4 regions of the Rhizobium sp. MHM7A genome follow, and region 2 is predicted to be linked to each of the others. Evidence: predicted binding sites of a transcription regulator. Region 2 holds the regulator's gene; each other region holds the start of a gene.
What was found. The regulator LexA, encoded in region 2, represses DNA repair genes until DNA is damaged. The targets are predictions, from matches to a motif close to TGTTCNNNNTGTGTTCNG.
Positions count from the first base shown of each region.

Region 1: FFR93_RS09705 (putative DNA modification/repair radical SAM protein) is a predicted target of LexA. The motif match lies at 1,274-1,291, and genes of this name have one in related genera.
Region 3: FFR93_RS15315 (glycosyl transferase) is a predicted target of LexA. The motif match lies at 2,155-2,172, and genes of this name have one in related genera.
Region 4: FFR93_RS39365 (helicase-related protein) is a predicted target of LexA. The motif match lies at 2,166-2,183, and genes of this name have one in related genera.

Region 1 is NZ_VCHT01000002.1:306,173-310,091, forward strand. Features, by position in the region: gene FFR93_RS09695 (glycosyltransferase family 4 protein) at 1-543, opposite strand, end outside; gene greA (transcription elongation factor GreA) at 570-1,046, opposite strand; gene FFR93_RS09705 (putative DNA modification/repair radical SAM protein) at 1,297-2,529, shown strand; gene FFR93_RS09710 (UdgX family uracil-DNA binding protein) at 2,529-3,919, shown strand, end outside.
Region 2 is NZ_VCHT01000004.1:240,155-244,073, reverse strand. Features, by position in the region: gene kdsA (3-deoxy-8-phosphooctulonate synthase) at 1-720, opposite strand, end outside; gene FFR93_RS17435 (VOC family protein) at 717-1,613, opposite strand; gene lexA (transcriptional repressor LexA) at 1,813-2,532, shown strand; gene FFR93_RS17425 (ComEC/Rec2 family competence protein) at 2,513-3,919, opposite strand, start outside.
Region 3 is NZ_VCHT01000003.1:496,902-500,820, forward strand. Features, by position in the region: gene FFR93_RS15300 (4-(cytidine 5'-diphospho)-2-C-methyl-D-erythritol kinase) at 1-347, shown strand, start outside; gene moaB (molybdenum cofactor biosynthesis protein B) at 347-898, shown strand; gene FFR93_RS15310 (hypothetical protein) at 945-1,271, opposite strand; gene FFR93_RS15315 (glycosyl transferase) at 1,583-2,101, opposite strand; gene FFR93_RS15320 (PA0069 family radical SAM protein) at 2,241-3,398, shown strand; gene FFR93_RS15325 (ribonuclease HII) at 3,665-3,919, shown strand, end outside.
Region 4 is NZ_VCHT01000033.1:21,666-25,584, forward strand. Features, by position in the region: gene FFR93_RS39350 (beta-ketoacyl-ACP reductase) at 1-638, shown strand, start outside; gene FFR93_RS41230 (hypothetical protein) at 752-910, opposite strand; gene FFR93_RS39355 (YMGG-like glycine zipper-containing protein) at 1,099-1,356, opposite strand; gene FFR93_RS39360 (DUF3309 family protein) at 1,383-1,538, opposite strand; gene FFR93_RS39365 (helicase-related protein) at 2,345-3,919, shown strand, end outside.

The sequences.
Region 1 (3,919 bases), on a different contig from region 2:
GGTGCCCTTCTGGTGACGTACGCGTCCGAAACAGCCGACGAGGTAGCGGCCGGGCAGGCCGGTGGCGGCAATAGCGTCCTCGGCCGTTTCAGGCGGGTGGAACAGGGAAAGGTCGACGCCGTGCTGGATGACGGTGTGAGGCACTTCGAGGAAGGAGCCGGAACGGTCGCTGGTTGCGATCACCGCATCCATTCGGCGGATCAGCCATTTCGTATAGGCGGTGTGATGGCGTTGCGCAGCCGAGGTGAAGAGCAGCTTCAGCGGCATGCGCAGGACATGACGGAGCAGGATGCCGACGGCCATCTCATTGTTGCGGCGGGCGTGCCAGATGCGGTGGCGCCGACGCGCCGGCGGGCGCCAAAGGCCAAGGAGCTGCGGCCATTTCAGCTTCGCCAGGCCCTCCGGAAGGCCGGGACCGAGCGTTGCGATCCTGATGCCAAGCCGGATCTGGCATGGGATGAGCTGAACGATGGTCGAGGTGACGCCGGAGAGCCGGCGCTTGAAGTTGGGCGCGATGATCTCGACGTCATGAATGTCCGGCAAGGAATGAGTCTCGTGTGTGGCGGCAATCAGCCCCAGGAAACCTGGAGGATTTCGTAGGCCTTGGAACCACCCGGCGCGTTGACCTCAATGGAATCGCCGACTTCCTTGCCGATCAGCGCGCGCGCGATCGGAGAGGAGATGGAGATACGGCCGGCCTTGACGTCGGCTTCCTGGTCGCCGACGATCTGGTAGGTCTTTTCTTCCTCGGTGTCCTCGTCGACGAGCTTCACCTTGGCGCCGAACTTGATCTTGTCGCCGGACATCTTGGTGAGATCGATGACCTCGGCGCGCGCCGTCAGATCTTCGAGCTCGGTGATGCGGCCCTCATTGTGGCTCTGAGCTTCCTTGGCGGCATGGTATTCGGCGTTTTCGGAAAGGTCGCCGTGGGCACGGGCTTCGGCGATCGCCTCGATGATTCGGGGACGCTCTTCCTGCTGACGCCAGCGCAGTTCTTCCTGCAGCTTGACGAAACCACCCTGTGTCATCGGTACCTTATCAACCATTTTTCTGTCCTTCACTCCCTGCGTCTGCACGCTCGAGCACACACAAAAGAAAACAGGTCCCGAAGGGGAGCTTCGGAACCGTGCCACAAACCTAGTCGAATGCTTATAGCAGATCGGCAAGGCCGATTTCCAGAAAATTCGCATAAGCGAAACGCAACCCACTGCGACATCAAGCGATACGCCCCAAAATGGGCAGCGGCCGGATCGTTTTGGTTGACTATGTATATTAGAACGTATAGTGAACAAAAGAATGAAGAAGTCGCTTGCCGAACGCCTCGCCATCCTTTCCGACGCCGCCAAATATGACGCGTCCTGCGCTTCCAGCGGCACGGTTAAGCGCGATTCAAGCGTGAGCGGCGGGCTCGGCTCGACGGAGGGGTCCGGCATCTGTCATGCCTATGCACCGGACGGGCGGTGCATTTCGCTTCTGAAGATATTGCTGACCAATTTCTGCATTTACGACTGCGCCTATTGCGTCAATCGCTCCTCCAGCAATGTCGAGCGGGCACGCTTCACGGCCGAGGAGGTCGTCTGGCTCACGCTGGAATTCTACCGCCGCAACTATATCGAAGGCCTCTTCCTTTCCTCCGGCATCATCCGCTCGTCCGATTATACGATGGAGGAGATGGTCCGCATCGCCCGCGAGCTGCGCCTGACGCATAATTTCCGCGGCTATATCCATCTCAAAGCGATCCCCGAGGCATCGCCGCATCTGATGGAGGAGGCGGGGCTTCATGCCGACAGGCTGTCGCTCAACATCGAGCTGCCGACCGACAGCGGGATTTCCCGCTTCGCGCCGGAAAAGAAGCCCGCCAATATCAGGCGATCGATGGCGGATCTCAGATTGAAGATCGAGGCGGCTGATGAGCCGACGCTCAAGACCAGGAAACGCCAGCGTTTCGTCCCGGCTGGCCAGAGCACGCAGATGATCGTCGGTGCGGATGGAGCCAATGACGCGACCATCCTTGCCAGCAGCAGCCGGCTATACAGCAGCTATGGCCTGAAGCGTGTCTATTATTCCGCCTTCAGCCCCATCCCCGACGCCTCTAAAAACCTGCCGCTGATCAAGCCGCCGCTGATGCGCGAACATCGGCTCTACCAGGCCGACTGGCTCTATCGGTTCTACGGTTTCGGCATCGAGGAGATCACCGCAAACCAGGCGGGCGGCATGCTCGATCTCAATCTCGATCCGAAGCTTGCCTGGGCGCTTGCCAATCGCGGGGAATTTCCGGTCGACATCAACAAGGCCGAGCGCGAGCGGTTGCTGCGTGTCCCCGGTCTCGGCACCAAAACAGTCAAGGCGATCGTTTCGGCGCGCCGATTTCGGCGCCTGCGGCTCGATGATCTCTCCCGGCTCGGCGTCTCAATCAAAAAGGTCCGGTCCTTCATCGCGGCGGAAGGCTGGTCGCCGCGACGGCTGATCGACCGGCCGGATCTGCGTGCCATGTTTGAGCCGCAGCCTGAGCAACTGTCGTTGCTGTGATGCGCCGGGTCGTGCTTTCGGGACGCGGAGAGCTTGCCGAATGGCGTGATGCCGCACGCGCCTTGGCGGCCGCCGGCATTTTGCCCGAGGAGATCGACTGGCGCGAAAAAAGCGCCGAGGCCGATCTGTCGTTTCAACGTGACGCCATGCCGCCGGCGCCGGCGGCATCACGCAAGCCGATGACGGTGCCGCCCGCCTTCATCGAGCTTGCAGAGACGGTTCTTTGCCATTGCGATACGGCGCGGTTTTCCCTGCTTTACCGTCTGCTTTGGCGGCTGCAGCTGGACCGGCGACTGCTTGAGGTTGCGTCCGACGAGGATGTCGCGCGTGCCCGTCTGATGGCGAAGAACGTTCGCCGCGACGCGCACAAGATGACGGCCTTCGTCCGCTTCAAGGAAGTCGGGGCGGTATCGGCGCGTCGCCGAAAATTCCTCGCCTGGTTCGAGCCGGACCATCATATCGTCAGGCGCACCGCTCCCTTCTTCCAGCGGCGTTTCACCGATATGGACTGGCTGATCGCAACGCCCAAGGGATCGGCCGCCTGGGACGGGGATCGACTGACGATTGCCGAGGAGCCGTGCGAAAAGCCTGATCTCAGCGACGCCACCGACGAACTCTGGCGCACCTACTATTCCAGCATCTTCAATCCGGCGCGGCTGAAGGTGAAGGCAATGCAGGCGGAGATGCCAAAGAAGTACTGGAGAAACCTGCCGGAAGCCGATCTCATTCCTGGCCTGATTGCCTCGGCCGAAAGCAAGGTGCGGGAGATGGTAGCGCGGGAGACGACGCAATCGCTGCCTTTTCACGACCGCCTACAGAAGGCCGCACGCAATCTCCCGGCAGAGCCTGAGGCTCCGGCGGGCACGTGGGAAGCACTGCGCGCGGAAGCCGCCGTCTGCACGCGCTGCCCGCTTCACGCCAATGCGACGCAGACGGTATTTGGCGAAGGGCCGCGGGATGCGCAGGTCATGTTTGTCGGCGAACAGCCGGGCGATCAGGAGGATATTGCAGGGCGTCCCTTCGTTGGTCCAGCCGGCAGGCTTTTTGATCAGGTGATATCGGAGGCTGGCATCGACCGGTCGACGCTCTACGTCACCAATGCGGTAAAGCATTTCAAATACGAGCCACGCGGAAAGCGCCGCATCCACCAGAAGCCTAACATGGGGGAGGTGAAGCATTGCCGCCGGTGGCTCGATCTGGAGTTGGCGCTCGTCAAGCCGAAACTCATCATCGCGATGGGGGCGACGGCGCTTGCGGCGCTGACCGATGTGAAGGAGCGCCTGCAGGATGTCAGGGGGAAGGCGATGGCGATCGAGGGAGGGCGCACGCTCTTCGTGACCGTGCATCCATCCTATCTCCTGCGCATTCCGGACGAGCGGCTGAAGGCGGA
Region 2 (3,919 bases):
GCCGGCAATTCCCGTCGCGACCGCCGCACGCGCCAGCGTTTCCACGAACTCCCGCTGGCCGCCCGAGGAATCGCCCTGCCCGCCCGGCTGGGCAACGGAATGCGTCGCATCGAAGACAACGGGAGCGCCCATCGCCGCCATGATCGGCAGCGAGCGCATGTCGGAGACCAAAGTATTGTAGCCGAAGGAAGCGCCGCGCTCGCACAGCAGCACGTTTGGATTGCCGCTGGCGTTGAGCTTCTTCAGGACGTTCTTCATGTCCCAGGGTGCGAGGAACTGGCCCTTCTTGACATTGACGGCGCGGCCGGTCCTGGCGGCGGCGATCAGAAGGTCGGTCTGGCGGCAGAGGAAAGCCGGGATCTGCAGGACATCGACGATCTTTGCCACCTCCGCGCATTGCTCGGCGGTGTGGACGTCGGTCAAGACGGGAAAGCCGAATTCCTTTTTCAGATCGGCAAAGACCTCCATGCCCTTCTCCAGGCCGATGCCGCGCTCGGCCGAGAGGGAGGTGCGGTTCGCCTTGTCGAAAGAGCTCTTGTAGACGAGGCCTATGCCGAGCTTGCCGCAAAGCTCTTTCAGCGTGCCGGCCACCATGAAGGCATGATCGCGGCTTTCCATCTGGCAGGGGCCGGCGATCAGCGACAGGCGGCCTGTATTGGAAAAGGTGACTTGACCATCGCCTTCGCCGATCTTGACTTCGGAATTCGTATCGGAGCTCATCGTGGTTCCTCGAAGGCAAAGAGCGTGCCCTGGCCGGGCGCGGGCTTCACCAGAATGCGGTTGTTCTTACGCGTATACGTCACCCCGTTAGCAGCCAAATGCGCTTCTGTCACGGCAAGATCGGCGACATTGAAGAGGATTGCCCGGCCGCGCAGTCCGCGCTCGGCGGGTGAGACCGCGGTCTCGAAATAGGCCTCCAGCCCCTCCGGCGTCACCAGGCTGATCCTCGCATTCGAGGCCGCGATATTGACGCCAAACCCGGTTTTCTCGGCTGCCGATTGCGCTGCGGCAAGGCCGACGAAGGCGGCGAAAGCCGCCGGCTCCGGTGCGCAGAGCGCCACCTCAGCAATGCCGGTGACGCCATTGTCATGCCTTTCCAGCGAACCGCGATCGGCCGGCAACGGGTTGACGCGCTCGACGGCAAAGAGAAGGAGATCGGGCGCGCGGAGATCGCCGGCAAAAGCCAGTCTGAAGCTCCCGATGCTCTCGGAACCATCCGGCATTTTCATAGTCCGACTAAACTCCAGCATCTTGCCGGCGCTCGATCCCTTGTCGATGAAACTCTTATGATCGAGCCCGCAATCCCCGGTGCCGAAGGCTATCGCCGAAAGCCCTTCCTCGCCGCAGCGGAAGCGAAAGGCCTGGTTGTGGGCGGTAAAGACGTTACCCTGCCGCGCCGATAGCTCGCTCTCCTCGACGCTCGCTACACCGAGCGGCTCCAGATAGGTCTTGTCGGCAAAGAATACGCAGGCATTCTCCGTGCCGAAGGGGTGGCGCGCATCGGCGGCAACGGTGAAGCCGAGTTTCCCGAGCCTCTCGCGCGCCAGGTCTATATTGACGACAGGCAACACGACATGATCCAGCGGGTGCGGCTTGGCGGAATGGTCTTTCATAATGTCCCTCTCCCTGAAATGGCATGAGATGTGCGACGGCACGCGGTCAATTCAAGGCTTGCGCGCCAAATCCGGCGAATGAAAATAAAAATCTCAACGAGTTGACGGGAAGTTTTACGGAAATTTAGCTACTTGCAGAACACATATGGAACATATAGTGTCTGTTCTGGATTTGTTTCAATCACGGGGTCTGACGTCGATGCTCACGCGCAAACAACAGGAGCTTCTCCTTTTCATTCATGAGCGCATGAAGGAATCCGGCGTTCCTCCCTCTTTCGACGAAATGAAGGATGCTCTGGACCTCGCCTCGAAATCAGGCATCCACCGCCTGATCACGGCGCTAGAGGAACGCGGCTTCATTCGCCGCCTACCGAACCGCGCCCGAGCGCTCGAAGTGATCAAGCTTCCAGAGGCCTATAGCCCCAGTCTTCAACCGCGCCGCGGTTTTTCGCCGAGCGTTATCGAGGGCAGCCTCGGCAAGCCCCAGCCGGTCGCCGCCCCTGCTGCGGCAAAGGCGGTCGCAGACAACGGCAACTCCGTCTCCGTGCCGGTCATGGGACGTATCGCCGCCGGCGTTCCGATTTCGGCGATCCAGAACAACACGCACGACATCGTCGTTCCCGCCGATATGCTTGGCTCCGGTGAGCACTACGCGCTGGAGGTCAAGGGCGATTCGATGATCGACGCCGGCATCTTCGACGGCGATACGGTGATCATCCGTAACGGCAGCACTGCAAGTCCCGGCGATATCGTCGTTGCCCTCGTCGACGACGAGGAAGCAACGCTGAAGCGTTTCCGCCGCAAGGGCGCATCGATCGCCCTGGAAGCCGCCAACCCGGCCTATGAGACCCGCATCTTCGGACCCGACCGCGTCAAGGTGCAGGGCAAGCTGGTCGGCCTCATCCGCCGCTATCACTGACGCTGGACGGGCCGGAATCGGTAAAACTGTTGCTGCGCCAATCATAGGCGCGGTGGCGCATCCATGGCCGCGATAATGCATCGAAGGCCGTCGCGACCTCGAGGCCGCTCTCAGTGAAACGCAATTCGACCGAACCGGTCCTGCGCAGCGTTTCGCCGGTAAACAGCGCCGCACCCGAGCGGCAGCTGGCGAAGCGCAGGCGTACCGACGTTACGACAATATCGCCGGCATCGCAAGCAGGGCCGAGATAGGCGGCATTTTCGATGACGGTCACGATATGACCGTTTGCAAGCTTGGCTATGCACCAGGCTTTCCTGAGGCAGGAAAAGCTTTCCGCCTCAGCGCCGGCCGCGGCCGCCTGCATCGCGATCTTCGCTTCGTTCTGCTGCTCGCGGGAAAGCCTGAGGCGCCTCTCCTTATCCTCCGGGCTCGCAGGACTATCCAGCATCGTCGGCGGATTATGCACCGTCAGAACGAGCGCCCTCTGCCACTGATCGAAGATGAAATCCGGCGGCCTTTCGCGATTGGAGGCCATTGCTGCCGGCGTGACGACCGCGACGAGCGCGCCGTCTTCCGAAATCACCAGATCCGGCGGCCGGGATGCCGGCAGAACCACTACTGCAAGCGTCGAGACGGCGATGAGAGCGGTGCCGACATGGCGCAGCCGCGTCCGCAGCAAGGTCATCAGCAGGAAACCTGCCACGGCCAGCGTGAAATACCAGCTGGGCAATCGACCGACGCCGATATTCCCGCCCCAACCGGATATCGTCTTTGCCACCACGATCACCAGATCGAGGCCGAATCCGACCACCTTCCAAGGCAATATATCAAGCCCGAAAGGCATGAGCAGCATCGCCAACAACCCGGCCGGCATGACGATGAAGGAGATGATCGGCATGGTCGCGAGGTTTGCCGGGAGACCATAGGCCGTCAGGCGATGAAAATGCTCGATCGAAAACAGCGCCGTGGAAAAGCCGCCGATCAGCGAAGTCAGGAAAACGCCGCTGAAAAAGCGTGCGACCGCAGCGGCCAGCCGCAGGGCCGGCATTTTCGGCAGGGCGCTTTCGCCGACGCGCCGTTCCTTCCACAGCTGATAAGCCGATACCAGCGCCAGCGTCGCGGCAAAGGACATTTGAAAACTCGGGCCCAGGACTTCGGAAGGTGAGATCACAATGATAACAAGCGCGGAAAGAGCGACGTTGCGCAGGCTGATCGACGGCCGGTCGAAGAAGACAGCAATCAGCATAATGGCCATCATGATGAAGGCGCGCTCTGCCGAGACGGCGAAACCCGAGATCAGAAAATAGGCCGTGACGGCGATGAGCGCTCCGGCGGCGGCAAACTTCTTGGTCGGATAGGCCTGAGCGACACCCGGAAAGAGGCTGAG
Region 3 (3,919 bases), on a different contig from region 2:
TTGCCAACCCACTGAAAGGCGTGTCGACGCCGGAGGTTTTCCGCCGGCTCAAGGCAAAGAACAATCCTCCGCTGAACCTCGCGCAGAGCGCCGGCTGGCTCGCGGCAATCAAGGCGGCCCGCAACGACCTGGAGCCGCCGGCGCGCGAAGTCGTGCCCGAAATCGCGGTGATCTCGGCGATGCTGCAGACTGAGGGCGCGCTCCTTGCCCGTATGTCGGGCTCCGGCGCCACCTGCTTCGGGATCTTTGCCGACATGGCCACCGCACGAGATGCGGCGGCGGCTCTTCACGAGGCGCGGCCAGACTGGTATTTCCAGGCGACGCAAACAGTTTCGGGAGGCATCTGATGGCAGGTTTGGACGAAAAACGGCCCTTTATCGCCATCGGCATTGCGGTTCTCACCGTCTCCGATACGCGCACGCCCGAGACGGACAAGTCGGGCGATACGCTGGCGGCGCGGATCACCGAGGCGGGCCACAAGCTGGTCGAGCGGGCGATCGTGCCCGACGACCGGGAGAAGATCGCCGCAAGGGTCAAGGCCTGGACCGAGCGGGACGAGATCGACGTTGTCATCACCTCAGGCGGAACCGGCTTCACCGGGCGCGATGTGACGCCCGAGGCCCTGGAGCCGCTGTTCGAAAAGCGCATGGACGGCTTTTCCGCCGTCTTCCACCGCATCTCCTATGAGAAGATCGGCACGGCGACGATCCAGTCGCGCGCTACGGCAGGTGTTGCCAACTCGACCTTCATCTTTGCGCTGCCGGGCTCGCCCGGCGCCTGCCGGGATGCCTGGGACGGCATTCTGAAAGCGCAACTCGATTATCGCAGCGTGCCGTGCAATTTCGTCGAGATCATGCCGCGCCTAGACGAGCACCTGAAACGCGGCGCGAAGAAATAGACTGCTGCTGCCGCGAGAAATGCAGTCCAAATGTCGATCGGAATTTTCAGCGCCGATGCGTTGTGGCGATACCCGGCAGGGCCGGCATCGAATCCCAGCTGTCACCCGACAGCAGAATGCAACTTATGCCTTGAACATCCGTGACGACGAGCGTCCAGGTTCCGCTTTTTGCGGCATAGACCTCGAGAACGGCGTTCTGGTTGACAAGCCCGACCGCCGTCAGCTTCTCAGCGAAATTCTTGTCCAGGAATTTGACGACGTCGGATCGGCCTGCGCAACTGAGCATCGCCTGCGATGCTGCCGAATGCGGATGCGCGATCACCAGTGTCGGCAATATGACGGCCAACAGGCCACAGATCATACCCCGTCGCATGACGCACCTCCTTTTCGCCGGGAACCCGGCAGAAGAGGAGATTTTCGCCGACCTGTTCTGCCGTTCACCGGCATTCCATGGCGTCCGTTTGCGAAGCGAGGCGCTTCGACGGCGCCATAAGCGAATTATAGCGCCAAATCCGATGGGGCGCCATCTTTACGCGGCAAGGGCATATGCCGCGACCTCTCCGTCCCTCTCCGACCTTTCGCAGGGGACGTCCCTCGCCCGGTTGTACGGGGAGAGGGCTAGGGTGAGAGGCGGCCATTGGCGTAGAGGAAGCAGACGAAGACCTGGTCGCGGAAGTCGAGTTGTTACCGCGCAGCGCGCGCGACCCAGGAGGGAATGAGTTCGCTGGAGAGTTTGCGCGGCTTCTGGCCCTTGACGAAGTCGGCAAGAGGCATCCCGCTTCTGGCGGTCGCGAGCGCCTGGCTCTTCGGCATCAACAGCCCTAGTTCCAGCGGCGGCCGGGCGCGAGCGACGCGCTGGAAGAACGGGCGTCGGTAGCCGCGGGACGCGGAAAAGCGCGCCGGCGTCTTGTTCAGCGCGATATATTCGGCGATTTCATCGATCCAGCCAGCCTGCGGCCTTGCCCCCGGCTCGACGAAGAGCACCCATTCGCCACGGGCCGAGCGGACGATGTCTTTGATATCCCATTGTGAATGGAAACGGCAGCCGGCGGCGTCGGCGACCCGCGACGTGCCGTCGCGTGAGCCGTGGTCGAGCACGATCACATCGCTGACGAGCCCTTCCACCGCGCCTGCCACCAATATCGATAAAGTCTGCGCCAGTTCGGATTCCTGATCCTGGCATTCGAGAACAACCGTCAACATCGATTATTCATAAAGCGACGCACAATTTTTTGCCAGCACCCTTTTCCTCATTTTGTTCTTGCATTGTTCTCTATTTGCCGATAGGAATTTAATCATCAAAACGGGCGGAGGCAAAGGCTTTCCGCCGCGGGAGAATCCGATGAGAGAGCAGTCCCTGGCAGGGCAGGCCGCATTCGCGCCTGCCAATACAGCAGATATTGCCGATGCAATGATCGTATCCTCTGGCCTCAGGATCGAAGGCGATCGGCGACGCGGGCGTGGGGCAGGACTGAATCCGACGGGCCGTTTCGAAGCGCTGCAGCGGGAGACGTTCGACGATGGCTGGCAGACGCTGGAAGAGCTGCCGCCGTTCAAGACCGAGGTGCAGGTCGAAAAACCGCGCACGGCGATCACCCGCAACGAATCGCCGGACATTTCCTTCGACCGCTCGATCAATCCATATCGCGGCTGCGAGCACGGCTGCATCTATTGCTTCGCCCGGCCGACGCACGCCTATATGGGGCTCTCGGCAGGGCTTGATTTCGAGACGAAGCTCTTCGCCAAGCCCGACGCGGCGAAACTGCTGGAGCGGGAGCTCGCCAAGCCTGGCTATAAGGTGCGGGTGATCGCGATCGGCACGAATACCGATCCCTATCAGCCGATCGAGAAGGAGTGGCGCATCATGCGCGGCATCCTCGAGGTGCTGAACAAGGCGAACCATCCGGTTTCGATCGTCACCAAATCGGCGATGATCCTGCGCGATCTCGACATTCTGCAGGAGATGGCCAGTAAGAATCTGGTGCGCGTCGGCATCTCGGTCACAACGCTCGACCGCAAGCTTGCCCGGGCGATGGAGCCGCGCGCCGCCACGCCACCGCGAAGGCTGGAGACGATTCACGCGCTTTCGGAGGCAGGCATCCAGACTGCCGTCATGGCCGCGCCGCTGATCCCGGCGCTGAACGATCACGAGCTGGAGCGCATCCTCGAATCGGCGAAGGCTGCCGGCGCTGCCGAGGCGAGCTATGTCATTCTGCGGCTGCCGCTCGAGGTCAGCCCGCTCTTTCGCGACTGGCTGCTGCAGCATTATCCCGATCGCTACCGGCATGTGATGTCGCTGGTGCGCTCGATGCGCGGCGGCAAGGATTACGACGCCGAATTCGGCAAGCGCATGAAGGGCGCCGGCCCCTATGCCTGGCAGATCGCACGGCGTTTCGAAATGGCGGCACGACGCTTCGAGCTGACGCGACGCAGCGTGCCTCTGCGCGACGATCTGTTCGTGCCACCTGATGGCAGCGGCGTGCAGCTGTCGCTGCTCTAGCCTTCAGTTTTCAACCGAGTGCCGGGGGCCGGCAGTTCCCGGAATCATGACTGACGTTTTGTGCAATTCCGGACGGAATCCGCTCCAAGCTTTTCGGAATTGCTTTCAGCTTGCGTATCGGCTGCTCGACAAACCGCCCTGTTTTCGAGCCTCGATCGCAATTCCCGCGGATGGCACTGACCGCCACCATCCGCCGGACGGTCCCCGGCTGCCGCCCTGATCCGGGGACTTGCGGGAAATCGGGTTGGCGTGCGAGGTTCAGCCGCATGAAACGTCGCACGCCACCCGATTCTCCCCTGCTTTTCGACACGGTCCCTCTCGTGCCGGATTTCAAGCTCGAGCTCAAAGCTCGCAAGGCCGGCCACTGGCCGGTGGCCGGCGCCGACGAGGCAGGCCGCGGGCCACTGGCCGGACCCGTTGTAGCCGCCGCCGTCATTCTTGATCCGAAGCGCATTCCCGAGGGGCTTAACGATTCCAAGCAGCTCTCGGCGCAGCGGCGCGAGGAACTGTTCGCCCAGATC
Region 4 (3,919 bases), on a different contig from region 2:
CGGCCACTTATGCCGGCAATGAGGAGAAGGCCCGAGCCTTCCATGACGTCACCGGCGTTGCGGTATTCAAATGGGATGTTTCGGACTACGCTGCCTGCGGTGAGGGGATCATCAGGGTCGAGCGCGAGATCGGACCGGTGGAAATCCTGATCAACAATGCCGGCATCACCCGCGACGCGATGTTCCACAAAATGACGCCTCAGCAGTGGCACGAGGTGATCAACACCAACCTGACCGGCCTGTTCAACATGACGCACCAGGTCTGGAGCGGCATGCGCGACCGCAACTTCGGCCGCATCGTCAATATCTCGTCGATCAACGGCCAGAAGGGCCAGATGGGTCAGGCGAACTATTCGGCGGCCAAGGCGGGCGATCTGGGCTTTACCAAGGCGCTTGCCCAGGAAGGGGCGGCGAAAAACATCACCGTCAATGCCATCTGCCCAGGTTATATCGGAACGGAGATGGTGCTTGCCGTGCCGGAGAAAGTGCTGAACGAGCGCATCATTCCTCAGATCCCCGTAGGTCGTCTCGGCGAACCGGAAGAGATTGCGCGTTGCGTTACCTTCCTCGTCTCCGACGATGCCGGCTTCATCACCGGTTCGACGCTGACGGCAAATGGCGGGCAATTCTTCGTTTAGAGCGCGTCGCAACTTTCAAGGCGATCATTAGTCCGACCAAACAAAAGCGCCTCCGGTCGGAGGCGCTTTTGCAATCTGCCGTAGCGGTGACCGCACCCATGCTCTTCAGACAGTCAGAAACGCCGATCGCGGTTTTGATTGAGCCTTGTCCGAATCGTGGCCGGCACTTTCTGTAGTGAGCGATCTTTGCCGGCGAGGGTTGACATCGCCATCGTCAGGAAGACCGAAGCGATGAAAACGGGGACGGCGAAATTCAGGATAATCTGGGCCATGGAAGCATTCCTTTCAGATGGCCGGGCAGTTTGACTGCCTTGCGCTTGTCAAGGAATATGGCCCCGTCTGACGGGTGCCGGTAGGTTCCGCTTTCGCGACCGACTGTCAACGCCGTGTTGACGCGCGTCAGCGACAAAGAAAAACGGGCGCCAGTGCGCCCGTTGGGAGTCCGATATGATGCTGCCGGTTAGCGGCAACGGGCCTCGTAGCGGCGGCCGTAACGGTCGCGATAGATGCAGTAGCCGCGGCGTTCAACCGACTGGCCAATCAGGGCACCGGTCAGACCGCCGGCAACTGCGCCGACCGCGGCACCACCCCAGCTGTTGGTGACCGCACCGCCGATGACCGCACCGGTCCCGGCGCCGATCGCTGTGCCCTGCTCGGTCGCCGTGCAGGATGCGAGAGCGCCCACGAGCGCGCCAACAAGAACAATCTTCTTCATCATGTCGTAACTCCCCAGGTTGTTGGGCTTTAGATGCGGCCCATTAGTACAAGGATAATGATAATGACGAGAACTAGCCCCAAACCGCCAGAAGGTCCATAGCCCCAGCCACGGCTATAACCCCAATTCGGCAGGGCTCCGATCAAGAGCAGAATGAGGATTACGAGAAGTATCGTGCCAAGCATGGTGTTTTTCCTTCATTTTCATCCGCAATCTGGATGGACAAGAAACACGCATTGGCGATTTTTGTTCCCGGTTAGGCGCTGAATTAGGACGCAATGCGATTCATGGTTTGCGATCCGTCATCCCCACAAATCGTCAGTATGGTTAAAAAATCCTTTTAGTACAATATGTTGCGGTGAACAAAGCCAGAAAGTCTCGATGTCTCCGATTCGTCGGCGATTCGTTCCGTTTTTGGTCGGACCCAGGGCGCGAGCGGGCCGAGCTTGACGCTGCGTGAATTTGGCTGCCGGAAGATTAACGCCCACGTCAGACATCAGTCGCGAGACCTTGTCGCTCGCCCCTCATCTAGCGGCGGAGCATGACGCCGCCACCAGATCTTGCCGTGAACGGAAGGTGAAACCGGTAAGGTCGGCGATTCGTCTCCGATTCGTTCCGGATTTGATCGAGGGGTTAATTTGCAGCGGATTCTTACTTGGCAAAAAGTGCATGGTAGACAACCGGCACTTTGACAAAATGCGAGAACGAGAGAGTCCCGCGATTCAGCATTTAGTAGAAAAAAGTGATTCAAAATCAATACTTAGCCGTGAACAAAAGCTGAATCAGCCAGAGTCAGCGATTCGTCTCTGATTCGTTCTCACGCTGTTCCGAATCGGAGATGCGAACCTTCAGAACGACTCGCAAAGGTCGTAATCCCCGACGCATTTTGAAATCTGCCCTTGCGTTTGCGGCGGCAGCTGTCCATGTGTTCTGTGCCTCCGTCGAGATGGCAAAACTTTTCCTGGGGCGGTCTGCCTCAATTGCATGGACCATGACTCTGACTTCGCAGCCGATGATTCTGAGTGGGCGCGGTGTAACCGCGGTGCTCGGACCAACCAATACCGGCAAGACCCATTATGCCATCGAGCGCATGGTCGCACACGGGACCGGCGTGATCGGCCTGCCGCTCAGGCTCTTGGCCCGCGAGGTCTATACGCGGGTGGTGGAGAAGGTCGGTCTGCAGAACGTGGCGCTGGTCACGGGCGAAGAAAAGATTTCGCCGCCCAATGCGCATTTTTCCGTCTGCACGGTCGAAGCGATGCCGCGGGAGACCAAAGCCGCCTTCGTCGCGATCGACGAGGTGCAGCTCGCCGGGGATCTCGAGCGCGGCCATATCTTCACAGATCGCATCCTGCATCTTCGCGGCCGCGATGAAACGCTGCTTCTGGGAGCTGCGACGATGCGGCCGATCCTGCAGCATATCCTGCCGGGGATCACGATCGTCGAGCGACCGCGGCTTTCGCATCTCCTTTACGCCGGCCAAAAGAAGATCACCCGCCTGCCGCAACGCTCGGCAGTTGTCGCCTTTTCCGCCGACGAGGTTTATGCCATTGCCGAGCTCATCCGCCGGCAGCGCGGCGGCGCGGCTGTCGTGCTGGGGGCGCTGAGCCCGCGCACCCGCAATGCGCAGGTGGCGCTCTATCAGGCGGGCGACGTCGAATATCTGGTGGCAACCGACGCGATCGGCATGGGGCTCAATCTCGATGTCGATCACGTCGCTTTCGCCCAGGACAGAAAATTCGACGGCTACCAGTTCCGCAACCTCAATCCGGGTGAACTCGGCCAGATCGCCGGACGTGCGGGGCGGCACGTGCGCGACGGAACTTTCGGTGTCACCGGGCAGGTCTCGCCTTTCGACGATGAGCTGGTGCAGCGCATCGAAGGGCACGAATTCGACAACGTCAAAGTCCTGCAGTGGCGCACGACCGAGATGGACTTCTCCTCGATTCATTCGCTTCGCGCCAGTCTCGAGGCAGGGCCGCGCGTGCCGGGGCTGACGCGGGCCCTCCCCGCGGTCGACCAGCAGGCGCTCGAGCAGCTTTCGCGCTACCCCGAGGTGATCGACCTCGCCGACAGGCCGGCCCGCGTCGAAAAACTCTGGGAGGCTTGCGCGCTGCCCGACTACCGGCGTATCACTCCGGCACAACATGCCGATCTTATTTCGACCCTCTTTTCCGATCTCGTGCGCTATGGCACGGTGAACGAGCAGTTTCTCGCGGAGCAGGTTCATCGCGCGGATCGAACTGACGGAGAAATTGACACGCTTTCGGCGCGAATCGCGCAGATAAGGACCTGGACCTATGTCTCGAATCGGCCCGGCTGGCTGGCCGATCCGACACATTGGCAGGAAAAGACGCGGGAAATCGAAGATCGATTGTCCGATGCGTTACATGAAAGGTTGACGAAACGCTTTGTTGATCGCAGGACATCTGTGCTCATGAAGCGCCTGAGAGAGAATGCGATGCTGGAAGCTGAAATCAGTGTGAATGGCGATGTCTTCGTTGAAGGACATCATGTAGGGCAGTTGAGCGGATTCCGTTTTACCCCGGTGGGGGGAACGGATGGA